3 regions of the Streptomyces sp. CG4 genome follow, and region 1 is predicted to be linked to each of the others. Evidence: riboswitches for the same ligand, from Rfam matches in the RefSeq annotation. Region 1 holds a riboswitch; each other region holds the start of a gene.
What was found. Region 1 has a riboswitch for thiamine pyrophosphate ahead of AB5L52_RS12960 (thiamine ABC transporter substrate-binding protein). Riboswitches for the same ligand answer to the same signal wherever they lie in the genome.
Positions count from the first base shown of each region.

Region 2: it holds a riboswitch for thiamine pyrophosphate, as region 1 does, so the genes downstream of both, thiC (phosphomethylpyrimidine synthase ThiC) here and AB5L52_RS12960 (thiamine ABC transporter substrate-binding protein) in region 1, are expected to answer to the same signal.
Region 3: it holds a riboswitch for thiamine pyrophosphate, as region 1 does, so the genes downstream of both, thiO (glycine oxidase ThiO) here and AB5L52_RS12960 (thiamine ABC transporter substrate-binding protein) in region 1, are expected to answer to the same signal.

Region 1 covers NZ_CP163525.1:2,885,164-2,889,694, reverse strand. The annotation lists gene AB5L52_RS12975 (phosphatidate cytidylyltransferase) at 1-224, shown strand, start outside; gene AB5L52_RS12970 (YceI family protein) at 324-989, opposite strand; gene rlmN (23S rRNA (adenine(2503)-C(2))-methyltransferase RlmN) at 1,185-2,291, shown strand; TPP riboswitch at 2,346-2,454, shown strand; gene AB5L52_RS12960 (thiamine ABC transporter substrate-binding protein) at 2,524-3,606, shown strand; gene AB5L52_RS12955 (iron ABC transporter permease) at 3,663-4,531, shown strand, end outside.
Region 2 covers NZ_CP163525.1:4,963,286-4,967,816, forward strand. The annotation lists gene AB5L52_RS22405 (IclR family transcriptional regulator C-terminal domain-containing protein) at 1-381, shown strand, start outside; gene AB5L52_RS22410 (SsgA family sporulation/cell division regulator) at 481-918, shown strand; gene AB5L52_RS22415 (YibE/F family protein) at 1,090-2,661, opposite strand; TPP riboswitch at 2,743-2,920, shown strand; gene thiC (phosphomethylpyrimidine synthase ThiC) at 2,913-4,531, shown strand, end outside.
Region 3 covers NZ_CP163525.1:6,980,130-6,984,660, reverse strand. The annotation lists gene thiE (thiamine phosphate synthase) at 1-88, opposite strand, end outside; gene AB5L52_RS31900 (Rv2175c family DNA-binding protein) at 182-547, opposite strand; gene AB5L52_RS31895 (FAD-dependent oxidoreductase) at 681-1,916, opposite strand; gene AB5L52_RS31890 (hypothetical protein) at 1,949-2,299, opposite strand; TPP riboswitch at 2,353-2,464, shown strand; gene thiO (glycine oxidase ThiO) at 2,462-3,631, shown strand; gene thiS (sulfur carrier protein ThiS) at 3,628-3,846, shown strand; gene AB5L52_RS31875 (thiazole synthase) at 3,850-4,531, shown strand, end outside.

The sequences.
Region 1 (4,531 bases):
TCCACCACGGCACCTGGTGGCAGGGCCTGTTGCTGGGCCTCGCGGTCGCGGCCAGCGCCACACTGGGCGACCTCGGCGAGTCCATGATCAAGCGCGACCTGGGCATCAAGGACATGGGCACCCTGCTCCCGGGCCATGGCGGCATCATGGACCGACTGGACTCACTCCTGCCGACGGCTCCGGTGGTGTGGCTTCTCCTGGTGATTTTCGTCGGCTCGGCCTGAGCCTGTGCCGCACGGCCTACGGGCCCTCGTCCTCGGTGGAGGGTGGGGGCCCGTTGTGATGCGGACAGAGTGATGCGGACGTAGTGATGCGGACGGACGTCAGACCGTGGGGGTGGCGCGGATCGCGGCGATGTCGAACTGGAGGCGGACCGTCTCGCTGACCATCGTCCCGCCCTGGGCCAGCCGGGCGTCGTAGGTCAGACCCCAGTCCAGGCGGTTGATGGTGGTCGTGCCGTCGAAGCCGGCCCGCTCGTCACCGAAGGCGTCGGTCACATGACCGATGTAGGTGAGCTCCAGCTCCACGGGGCGGGTGGTGTCCTTGATGGTGAGATCGCCGGTCATCCGGTAGACGTCCTTGCCCGTGAGCCGCACGGCCGTGCTCGTGAACGTCATCCGCGGATGGGCCGCGGCGTCCAGGAACTGCCGGCCGACCAGATGGGCGTCGCGCTGCTCGACGCCGGTGTCGACGCTGGCGGTGTACAACACGAGATCGGCCCGGGAGCGGGCCGGATCACGGCCGTCGAAGTGCAGGCGGCTCTCGTACTGCGTGAAGGCGCCGCGCACCGTCGTCACCATCGCGTGCCGCACCGAGAACCCGATCCTGCTGTGCGCGGGATCGATCAGCCAATCGCCGGTGAGGTCCGCCAGTTCGGGGTCGGGCAGGACGGCGGTGGCACGGGCACTGGCCACCGGAGCGGCGGTCGCCACGGCAGCGGCGGACGGCTGCGCGCGCCGGTGGAAGGAGTTGCGGCCGAATAGGTTCATGGCTCATGTGGTTACGTCAGCGCCCGGAGCGGGACAAGCCCCGACCAGGAAACCCGACCGTTCGTCAGCAGAACTTCACAGTCCGCCCGGCCCGTGCCCGCGCACCCCGCCGGCGAGCCCGGCCATGCACATGCCGAGGGCGGGAAAACGCTACCGCGAGGGTCACCCGATTCGATCTGAGACACTGGTACAGCCATGCCTAAGCCCGGAGAACTCACTTTCGTCGCCCCGCGCGGAGCCAAGAAGCCGCCGCGGCACCTCGCCGATCTTTCGCCCGCCGAGCGCAAGGACGCGGTGGCCGAGATCGGGGAGAAGCCGTTCCGCGCCAAGCAGCTCTCGCAGCACTACTTCGCGCGGTACGCGCACGACCCGGAGCAGTGGACCGACATCCCCGCCGGGTCGCGCGGGAAGTTGCAGGAAGCGCTGTTCCCGGAGCTGATGACCGTCGTACGGCATCTGTCGACCGACGAGGGGACCACCCGCAAGACTCTGTGGCGGCTGTTCGACGGCACGCTCGTCGAGTCGGTGCTGATGCGGTACCCGGACCGGGTCACCATGTGCATCAGCTCGCAGGCGGGCTGCGGCATGAACTGTCCGTTCTGTGCCACCGGGCAGGCGGGTCTGGACCGGAATCTGTCCACCGCCGAGATCGTCCACCAGATCGTGGACGGCATGCGGGCGCTGCGGGACGGCGAGGTGCCCGGCGGGCCCGCGCGGCTGTCCAACATCGTCTTCATGGGCATGGGTGAGCCGCTCGCCAACTACAACCGGGTCGTGGGTGCGATCCGGGCCCTCACCGACCCCGCACCCGACGGCCTCGGGCTCTCGCAGCGCGGGATCACCGTCTCGACCGTCGGGCTGGTGCCGGCCATCCACCGGTTCGCCGACGAGGGTTTCAAGTGCCGGCTCGCGATCTCCCTGCACGCCCCCGACGACGAGCTGCGCGACACCCTCGTCCCCGTGAACACGCGGTGGAAGGTGCGCGAGGTGCTGGACGCCGGGTTCGAGTACGTCGAGAGGAGCGGGCGCAGGCTGTCCATCGAGTACGCGCTCATCCGCGACATCAACGACCAGGCCTGGCGCGGTGACCGGCTCGGCCGGCTGCTCAAGGGCAAGCCCGTGCACGTCAACCTCATCCCGCTCAACCCGACGCCGGGTTCGAAGTGGACCGCTTCCCGGCCCGAGGACGAGAAGGCCTTCGTCGAGGCGATCGCCGCCCATGGTGTGCCCGTCACGATCAGGGACACCCGGGGGCAGGAGATCGACGGAGCCTGTGGTCAGCTCGCGGCCACCGAGCGGTAATCTGGCCGGCGGCACTCATATCTTCATATCGACATCTGCATATCGGACACCTTCATATTCCGACAGGGGAGCGCCACAGCGCTGAGAGTGCGGCGGACAGGGCCGCAGACCCTCTGAACCTCGCCCAGGTCATTCTGGGTAGGAAGTTCGGTCATCACTCAAGCTGTTGCGCCCTGCCCGGACCTCCGGGCAGGGCCGCGTTCTTCCTGGCCAACCCCCAGGAGAACATCCAGTGCACAACAAGACCTTCGTGGCCGTGGCGGCCGGCCTCGGCCTGATCACGCTGTCCGCCCTGACCGGGTGTGGATCGACAGCCACCAAGTCGTCCTCGGACTCCAAGACCGTCACCCTCGTCAGCCACGACTCGTGGGCCGTCTCCAAGAGCGTGCTGGGCGACTTCGAGAAGCAGTCCGGATACAAGGTCCACGTCCTCAAGGACGGCGACGCCGGGCAGGCCGTCAACAAGGCGCTCCTGACCAAGGACAACCCGCAGGGCGACGTCTTCTTCGGCGTCGACAACACCCTGCTCTCCCGCGCCCTCGCGGGCGGCCTCTTCCAGCCGTACCAGGCCAAAGGCCTCGCCAAGGTCGGCGCCGCCTACCAGCTCGACCAGGACAAGCACCGGGTCACGCCGGTCGACTACGGCGACATCTGCGTCAACTACGACAAGGCCTACTTCAGCGAGCACAAGCTGACCCCGCCGCAGTCCTTCGCCGACCTGGCCAAGCCCGAGTACAAGAACCTCCTGGTCACCGAGAACGCCGCGACCTCCTCGCCCGGCCTCGGCTTCCTGCTGGGCAGCGCCGCACAGTTCGGTGACAACGGCTGGCAGGACTACTGGAAGAAGCTCAAGGCCAACGGCGTCAAGGTCGTCGACGGCTGGGAGCAGGCCTACTACCAGGAGTTCTCCGGTTCGTCGGAGGGGAAGAAGGCGGGCGGTGACCGGCCGCTCGTCGTGTCGTACGCCTCCTCCCCGCCCGCCGAGGTGATCTACGCCAAGAAGCGGCCCAGCACCGCCCCGACCGGCGTGGCGAGCGGCACCTGCTTCCGGCAGATCGAGTTCGCCGGACTGCTGAGCAACGCCAGGAACCCCAAGGGTGCCCAGGCGTTCATCGACTTCCTGGTCTCCAAGGAGTTCCAGGAGGACATGCCGCTGAACATGTACGTCTACCCGGTGCTGGACGGCGCGAAGGTGCCCGCCGAGTTCACCGAGTACGGCCCGGCCGCCCAGCACCCCGAGACCATGGCTCCCGGCAAGATCACCGCCAACCGTGACCAGTGGGTCAAGTCGTGGACCTCGCTCGTACTGAAGTAGCTGAAGCAGCTGAAGCAGCCGGACCCCGGCGGGGGAACGCGGCGCGGCTCGGCCTGATGGCCCTGCCCGTCGCGTTCTTCGCCGTGTTCTTCGCCTGGCCCGTGGCCGCGATCGTCGCGCGCGGCCTGAAGGCGGACGGCGCCTGGCAGTTCGGGCGGATCACGGACGTGGTCACGCAGCCGGACATCCGGCACGTGCTGTGGTTCACCATCTGGCAGGCGCTCGCCTCCACCGCGCTCACCCTGCTCCTCGCGCTGCCCGCGGCCTATGTCTTCGCCCGGCTCGACTTCCCCGGCAAGCGGCTGCTGCGGGCCGTCGTCACCGTGCCGTTCGTGCTGCCGACCGTCGTCGTCGGCACGGCCTTCCTGGCCCTGGTCGGCCGGGGCGGCCTGCTGGACGACCTGTGGGGCGTACGGCTGGACACCACGGTGTGGGCGATCCTGCTGGCACACGTCTTCTTCAACTATGCGGTCGTCGTCCGGACGGTCGGCGGGCTGTGGGCCCAGCTCGACCCCCGCCAGGAGGAGGCCGCCCGGATGCTGGGCGCCTCGCCGCTCGGCGCCTGGCGGAAGGTGACCCTGCCGGCCCTGGCGCCCGCCGTGGCCGCCGCCGCGCTGATGGTGTTCCTGTTCACCTTCACCTCCTTCGGCGTCGTCCAGATCCTCGGCGGCCCCACCTTCTCCACGCTCGAAGTGGAGATCTACCGGCAGACCTCCGAGATCTTCGACCTCTCCACGGCCGCTGTCCTCACCCTCGTCCAGTTCGTGGCCGTCGGCGCGATCCTCGCCGTGCACGCCTGGACGGTACGGCGCCGGGAGACCGCCCTGCGGCTGGTGGACGCCGAGATCACCGCTCGGCGGCCGCGTGGCGCGGGCCAGTGGACCCTGCTCGCCGCCGTCCTCGTCACCATCGCGCTGCTCCTCGC
Region 2 (4,531 bases), 2.1 Mb from region 1:
GAGGAGTGGGCCGACTTCCGCGCGACCGGCCATGCGCACGCCATCGGGCAGTGCCTGCTCTCCCAGCTGGACGAGGACGCCCGCCGCGACCATCTCGCCCGCTATCCCGTGCAGGCCCTCACGCCCTACACGGTGCGTGACAACGATGCCCTGTTGCGGCGGCTGGCCCGGGTGCCGCGTATGGAGCCGGTGGTGGAGCGCCAGGAGTACGCGCTGGGGACCGTCTGCGCGGCGGTCCCGATCACGGTCGGCACCACGGTGGCCACGATGGCCATGTCGCTGCCCGCCCACCAGGCCGATCGGTTGCTGCCCGCGGCCCATCGGCTGCAGACGGAGATCGGGCGCCATCTGGGGACGCTCACGCTCTCTATCAGTATCTGAAAACTTACTCCTTGTGATCTGCCGTGTACGTTCAGCAAGATTTGACCACCGTTAGAGGGATCAATCCCGGCCAGTCGATGTCGTATGACGGGGTAGACGATGCGCGAGTCCGTACAGGCAGAGGTCATGATGAGCTTTCTCGTGTCGGAGGAGCTCTCCTTCCGCATCCCGGTGGAGTTGTGCTACGAGACCAGTGATCCCTATGCCGTGCGGCTCACCTTCCATTTGCCCGGTGATGCCCCGGTCACCTGGGCGTTCGGACGCGAGCTGCTGATCGACGGCGTCGGCCGGCCGTGCGGGGAGGGGGATGTGCACATCGCTCCCGCCGATTCCGAGATGCTGGGTGAGGTGCTGATCAGGCTTCAGGTCGGCTGCGACCAGGCCCTGTTCCGTTCCTCCGTACCGCCGCTCGTGGCCTTCCTGGACCGTACGGACAAGCTCGTGCCGCTCGGACAGGAGGGCGCGCTGGCGGACTTCGACGCCCATCTGGAAGAGGCCCTGGACCGCATCCTGGCCGAGGAGCAGAGCGCCGGGTGAAGCGTTACGGCACGGGGCGCCAGGCGCTCCACCATGTCGCGTAGGACCAGGCAGGAACGCTTCTGCGTAGAGCGCGGAGCACAGCGAGCGGAGAGGGCCGGGCGCGGCCGGGGCCTGCCCTCCGGCCGGTCAGGGGCTGGCCGACCGCATCTTACGTCGGCCCGGTCGCCCTCACCGCTTCCGGCGTCGCCCCCGCCCACCGCGTGCCGGGACGGACTGTGCCGCTGCCGCTGCCGCTGCCGCTGCCGGGCTGTCCGGGCTCGGGCGGTCGGCCGCGACCACCAGGGCGGCGAGAGCGGTGGTGACCGGAACCGAGGCGACCAGACCGATCGAGCCCACCAACGTGCGCACGATCTCCTCGGCCACCAGTTCGCTGTTGGCCACGGTCCCGACGCCGCTCTGCGCGATCGAGAACAGCAGCAGCAACGGCAGCGCGGCACCGGCGTAGGCGAGGACGAGGGTGTTGACCACGGAGGCGATGTGGTCGCGGCCGATCCGGATGCCCGCCCGGTACAGCCCGCGCCAGCCCATCGACGGATTGGCCTCGTGCAGCTCCCAGACGGCCGATGTCTGCGTCACGGTCACATCGTCCAGGACGCCGAGCGAGCCGATGATGACGCCGGCCAGCAGCAGACCGCTCATGTCGATCGACGGATACAGGCCGTGGATCAGGCCGGTGTTGTCGTCCGTGTTCCCGGTCAGGGCGGCCCAGCCGATGAACAGGGAACCGAGCACGCCGATCAGCGACAGGGAGATCAGCGTGCCGAGCACCGCCACCGAGGTCCGGGCCGACAGTCCGTGGCACATGTAGAGGGCGATCAGCATGATGGCGCTCGCCCCGACCACGGCCACGAGCAGCGGGTTCGAACCCTGCAGGATCGCGGGCAGGATGAACAGGGTCAGCACCAGGAAGCTCACGGCCAGTGCGACGAGCGCCATGACACCGCGCAGCCTGCCGACTACCACGACGGCGATCGCGAAGATCCCCGCGAGCAGCGTCATGGGGAACTTCCGGTTCACATCGGCCACCGAGTACTGCAGATCCTTCGGCGCCGAGGGCTCGTAGGCGACCACCACCTTCTCGCCCTGGTGCAGCTGCCGGGGCTGGTCCGGTTGCACGATCTCGGTGAACGTACGGCCCGTGTCCTTGCCGGTGTCGATCCGCACGGTCGCCTTCTTGCAGGTTCCCTTCGCCTCCTGTTGCGCCGAGTTGCCCTCGGCGGTGGAGGTGTCGCCTGTCGGGGTGTCGCCGGAGGCGTTGGCCGACTGGCAGCTCACCTCGACGACCTTGGTGACCGTGGCCTGCTGCGTCTCCCGGTCGAAGCCGACGCCGGTGCGCTTGTGCGGCGGAGCTCCCCCGGGCCAGAGCACCACCAGGCCGACGACGACCGCCGCGGTGAACGGGACCAGGATCGCGGCGATGACCTTCCGCAGATGCTTGGAGACGGGGGCGGCGGGACCGTGGCTATGACTGTGCCCGTGCCCATGACCGTGACCGCTGGCGTTGTCCCCGCCTGATTCCTGCTCGGGGTCTTGCCCGTCGCCTCCGCCGAAGCGGGACCCCTGCCGGTGACCGGCTCCCGAGGGGACATGGGGGTGCTCATAACTCTGCCCGGCGCCGCTCCTCCGGACGTCGTGGCCGTATATGTCGTCGGCCGTAGGGGCGCCTTGGCTGTAGCCGCCCCCCTGTCCCGAGACGCCTGGCCGGTGCCGCTCGGGTGGTTGATACGGGTACTGCTCCATCCTGGTCACCGCCGGATCATCGCAAGAACGCTAGGGGGCCCACTGTTCACCGCGCCACATATGACGCTAGCGTGGAGGCACCTTTGCACACGCGGGAGCTCGGAGCACCGGGCTGAGAGGGCGCTGACCTCCGTAAGTGCGATGTTTCACGTGGAACAAGCGATGTTCCGCGGGAAACGTCGGCAGACGGAAACCGCTGCGTCGACCGCCGAACCTGTTACCGGGTAATGCCGGCGTAGGGAGTAGGTCTCATGACCAACAAGGACGCACGCACGCCTGCCTCTGTTCAGGACGACATGTCCCAGGAGGCCGGGAAGTCCATCGGCTGGCACAAGGCGTACGTCGCGGGTTCGCGCCCCGACCTGCGCGTGCCGGTCCGCCAGGTGCATCTCACCAACGGTCAGTCGATCACGCTGTACGACACGTCGGGCCCATACACTGATCCACTCGTCGACACCGATGTCCGCAGGGGCCTGTCGCCGCTGCGGGAGAACTGGATCATCGCCCGCGGTGACACCGAGGAGTACGCGGGCCGTCCCGTCCGCCCCGAGGACGACGGGATCAAGCACACCTCGCCGCGCGGCGGGCTGCGCAACCTGGACGCGGTCTTCCCTGGACGGCCGCGCCAGCCGCGTCGAGGCCGCAGCGGCCAGGCGGTGACGCAGCTCGCGTACGCCCGCCGGGGCGAGATCACTCCGGAGATGGAGTACGTGGCCATCCGGGAGAACGTTTCCCCCGAAGTGGTCCGTGAGGAGATCGCGGCGGGCCGGGCGGTGCTGCCGGCCAACGTCAACCACCCGGAGATCGAGCCGATGATCATCGGCAAGCGGTTCCTGGTGAAGGTCAACGCCAACATCGGCAACTCCGCGGTGACCTCCTCCATCGAGGAGGAGGTGGAGAAGATGACCTGGGCGACCCGCTGGGGTGCCGACACGGTCATGGACTTGTCCACCGGCCGCAACATCCACACCACGCGCGAATGGGTGCTGCGCAACTCCCCCGTCCCCATCGGCACGGTGCCGCTCTACCAGGCCCTGGAGAAGGTCGACGGCAGGGCCGAGGAACTGACCTGGGAGATCTACAAGGACACGGTCATCGAGCAGGCCGAGCAGGGCGTGGACTACATGACCGTCCACGCCGGCGTGCGCCTGCCGTATGTGCCGCTCACCGCCAACCGCAAGACCGGCATCGTCTCGCGTGGCGGCTCGATCATGGCCGCGTGGTGCCTGGCGCACCACAAGGAGTCGTTCCTGTACGAGAACTTCGAGGAACTCTGCGAAATCCTCGCCGCCTACGACGTCACGTACTCGCTGGGCGACGGCCTCCGGCCGGGCTCGATCGCGGACGCCAACGACGAGGCGCAGTTCGCGGAATTGCGCACGCTCGGGGAACTCAACCAGATCGCCAAGCGTTTTCATGTACAGACGATGATCGAGGGCCCCGGTCACGTCCCGATGCACAAGATCAAGGAGAACATCGACCTTCAGCAGGAGATCTGTGATGAAGCTCCGTTCTATACGCTCGGCCCGCTGACCACGGACATCGCGCCGGCGTACGACCACATCACCTCCGGCATCGGCGCCGCAATGATCGCCTGGTGGGGCACGGCGATGCTCTGCTACGTCACGCCCAAGGAACACCTGGGCCTGCCCAACCGGGACGACGTCAAGACCGGCGTCATCACCTACAAGATCGCCGCGCACGCGGCCGACCTCGCCAAGGGACACCCGGGTGCCCAGGAGTGGGACGACGCGCTGTCCGACGCCCGCTTCGAGTTCCGGTGGGAGGACCAGTTCAACCTCGCACTGGACCCGGACACGGCACGGGAGTTCCACGACGAGACCCTGCCGGCCGAGCCCGCCAAGACGGC
Region 3 (4,531 bases), 4.1 Mb from region 1:
ACTCGGGAAGGTCACCCTGACGGGTGCGCGCATCCGTGCACAGGTACAGATGCGCGTCGGCGAGCGCGGTGCGTGCGGTGTCGGACATACGTAGGTCCCCCCGGTCGGTGTCCCTGACGGATTGGGCGGGTGGCGTACGGGCAGCGACGGCCCGCACGCCACCCCTCGTGGTACGGGTCGCTCAGACGGCGAGCGCCTGGGCGCGGCGCTTCACCTCCGTGCCGCGATTCTCGCTCAGGGCCTGCGCGGGGGTGCCGGGCAGGGTCGGGTCGGGGGTGAAGAGCCACTCGAGCATCTCTTCGTCCGTGAAGCCGTCGTCCCGCAGGAGCGTCAGGGTGCCGGTCAGGCCCTTGACGACCTTGTCCCCGTCGATGAAGGCGGCGGGGACGTGCAGCGCGCGGTTCTCACCGCGGCGTACGGCGATGAGCTGGCCCTCCTTGACCAGCTGCCGCACACGCGTCACCTCGACGTCGAGCATCTCTGCGATGTCGGGGAGGGTGAGCCAGGCGGGGACGAGAGCATCGATCTTTGCGTCAATCTCGGTCACGCGACCTAGCGTAGGCGCTCCGCCGGGGTGGCCGCGATGAGTGGTGCCGGGTGGTGTCGTCCGTCGGGTGATGCGCCGTCGTGGCTGGTCGCGCCCACGCGGCGGAGCCGCATATCGATACAGCCCCGCGCCCCTAGGCAGCTGCCGTCGCGTCCTTCAAGGGGCGGGCCGGGTCGGACATCGCCTCCCGGTCCATCACGCGGCCCGCTTCGATCAGCCGCCGGCCCTGGGCGAGATCACGCGGGCGGCCCACTGCCAGTAGGGCCACCAGGCGATCTTCGCGGAGCCAGCACACCGACCAGGACGGGCCCGTCGGGTCGCCGCGCCAGACCATGTGGTCCGCCGCGGCGTGGTGACCGGCGTACTGGACGAAGCGGCCGAACTGCTCGGACCAGAAGTACGGCACCGGGTCGTAGGCCGCGGGGGTCTCGCCGAGGATGTTCGCGGCGACCGTGCGCGGGCCCTGCAGGGCGTTGTCCCAGTGGTGGACCAGCAGGCGTTCGCCGTAGCGGGCGGAGGGGAAGGAGGCGCAGTCGCCGACGGCGTAGACGTCCTCGACGGAGGTGCGCAGGTGGGCGTCGGCGAGGACGTCACCGTGCGGGCCGAGCGCGATGCCGGAGCCGGCCAGCCAGGCGGTGGCGGGGCGGGCGCCGATGCCGACGACGACGGCGTCCGCGGGCAGCCGGGTGCCGTCGGCGAGGATCACCGCGCCGGGCTCGATGTGATCCACGCGCGCGTGGGTGCGCAGTTCGGCGCCGGCGTCGGCGTACCAGGCGGCCATGGGGGCCGCGACCTCGGCGGGCAGGGCGCCGGCCAGCGGCCGGTCGGCGGCCTCCACGACGGTCACCGCACAGCCGGCCTCGCGGGCGGCCGTGGCGAACTCGGCACCGATCCAGCCGGCCCCGACGACCACGATGTCGTGCTGCTCGGTCAGCACCGGCCGCAGCCGTTCGGCGTCGTCCAGGGTGCGCAGCAGATGCACGCCGGGCACGCCCTCGGTGCCGGGCAGGGTGACCGGTTCGGCGCCGGTGGCCAGGACCAGGACGTCGTACGGCACCGGGCCCGTCTCGGTGTCCAGTTCGTGCGCGGCGGGGCGCAGGCCCAGCACCTCGCAGCCGAGCCGCAGTTCGACGCCGAGCGTCTCGAAGTCCACGTCGAAGGCGGAGCCCTCGGCCTTGCCGAGCAGCACGGCCTTCGACAGCGGCGGCCGGTCGTACGGCTGGTGCGGCTCCGCGCCGAGCACGGTGACCGGCCCCCTGAAACCCTGTTCCCGCAGGGCGACCGCGGTCTGCACCCCGGCCATGCCCGCGCCGACGACGACCACGCGTCGCCCCTCCGACGTGCCCCGTTGCGCTGTCTGCTCGCTCACCCGATCACCATAGACACGTGACAACGCGTCAGTCAGCGGGCGTGCTCGGTGACCTGTTCCACAACGCTCGTGCCGGCACCCGTCCGGGACTCCCACTCCCAGGTCTCCTCCAGCCGCACCCGCCCGTCCGGCAGCTGGACGACCGTGGACACGCAGTGCCCGGAAGCGGTCGTCCCGTCGGTCCGCAGCTGGACGTACCGGAAGTCCAGCCGGTCCCCCTCGCGGGTGCCGACCAGATGGCCGCGTACGACATCGCCGCCCGCGTACTCGGCCCAGATCTCGCCGTCCTTCTCGTGGTACGCGAAGCGGGTGCGGGTACCCACCTGACCTGGAGCCTGGTCCGCCACGGGGGCGAAGGTCAGGCCGTCGAGCGACCGGGGCATGGGCAGGGGCTCCCTTACGGGTGACGAGCACGGCGGGCTAGGGTGGCCACCGTACAAGCACTCGCGGGAGCCCGGACGCACCGGGCTGAGAGGGAGGCTGGCGGCCTCCGACCGTACGAACCTGATCCGGGTCATGCCGGCGAAGGGAGGGGCTGGACGCCCATGTCGTCACGTACGTCCGATACGTCCGACGTCCTCGTCATCGGGGGCGGAATCATCGGCCTGGTCACGGCCTGGCGCGCGGCGCAGCGCGGGCTCACCACGGCCGTCGTGGACCCCGAGCCCGGTGGCGGGGCCGCGCGGGTCGCGGCCGGGATGCTGGCCGCGGTCACCGAACTGCACTACGGCGAGGAGACCCTGCTCGCCCTCAATCTCGAATCGGCGCGCCGCTACCCGGACTTCGCGGCCGAGCTGACCGAGCTGACCGGCCACGACCTGGGCTATCGCCGCTGTGGCACCCTCCAGGTCGCGCTCGACGCCGACGACCGGGCCCATCTGCGCGAGCTGCACGCGCTGCAGCGGCGCTGCGGCCTGGAGTCGGAGTGGCAGTCCGGGCGGGAGTGCCGCCGCCTGGAGCCGATGCTGGCGCCCGGGGTGCGCGGCGGGCTGCGGGTGGACGGCGACCATCAGATCGACCCGCGGCGGCTGGCGACGGCCCTGGTGGCCGCGTGCGAGCGGGCCGGCGTCACGTTCCACCGCTGCTGGGCCGAGCGGCTGGACGTCGTACGGGACCGGGCCGCCGGGGTCTGCACGCGGGACGGTACCGAGCTGCGCGCCGGGCAGGTGGTGCTCGCGGCCGGCTCCCTGAGCGGACGGCTCACGGGCGTGCCGGAGGCCGTGCTGCCGCCGGTGCGGCCGGTCAAGGGACAGGTGCTGCGGCTGACGGTGCCGCGCCGGCACGCGCCGTTCCTCAGCCGTACGGTACGGGCCGTGGTCCGTGGCAGCCAGGTCTATCTGGTGCCCCGCGAGAACGGTGAACTGGTCGTCGGCGCGACCAGCGAGGAGCTGGGCTGGGACACGACCGTCACCGCCGGTGGCGTGTACGAGCTGCTGCGCGACGCCCATGAGCTGGTGCCGGGCATCACCGAGCTGCCGCTCACCGAGACCCGGGCCGGACTGCGCCCCGGCTCCCCCGACAACGCGCCGCTGCTCGGCCCGACCGGGCTGGCGGGGCTGCTGCTGGCCACCGGGCACTTCCGCAACGGGGTGCTGCTGACGCCGGTCACCGGGGATGTGCTGGCCGAGGTGCTGGCGAGTGGTCAACTGCCGGACGAGGCACGCCCGTTCACTCCGCAGCGCTTCGGCGCCGTACTCCTGGAGCAGTCCGCATGAGCATCTCCGTGACGTTTTCCATCTCCGTCAACGGCGAGCGTCGGGAGGTCTCCTCGGGCACCTCGCTCGACGCCGTCGTACGGTCCCTGGTCGCCGCGCCCTCCGGGGTGGCCGCGGCCGTCAACGAGACCGTCGTGCCGCGTGCGCAGTGGGCGGGCACGACGCTGAGCGAGGGCGATCGCGTGGAGATCCTCACCGCGGTCCAGGGGGGCTGAGTCATGGCCGACGATTCCTTCGTCCTCGGGGGTACGGCGTACTCCTCGCGGCTGATCATGGGTACGGGCGGTGCGCCCAGCCTGGACGTGCTGGAGCGGGCGCTGGTCGCCTCCGGTACGGAGCTGACGACGGTCGCGATGCGGCGGGTGGACCCGTCCGTGCACGGATCGGTGCTGTCGGTGCTGGAGCGGCTGGGCATCCGGGTGCTGCCGAACACGGCGGGGTGTTTCACCGCGGGCGAGGCCGTGCTGACCGCGCGGCTGGCGCGGGAGGCGCTCGGTACGGATCTGATCAAGCTGGAGGTCATCGCCGACGAGCGGACGCTGCTGCCGGATCCGGTGGAGCTGCTGGAGGCGGCGGAGACGCTGGTCGACGACGGGTTCACGGTGCTGCCGTACACCAATGACGATCCGGTGCTGGCGCGGAAGCTGGAGGACGCCGGGTGTGCGGCGGTGATGCCGCTCGGGTCGCCGATCGGGTCCGGGCTCGGGATTCGCAACCCGCACAATTTCCAGCTGATCGTCGAGCGGGCGGGGGTGCCGGTGATTCTGGACGCGGGGGCCGGTACGGCGTCCGACGTCGCTCTGGCGATGGAGCTGGGGTGTGCCGGGGTGATGCTTGCCTCGGCGGTGACGCGGGCACAGGAGCCGGAACGCATGGCTGCCGCCATGAGGCATGCGGTGG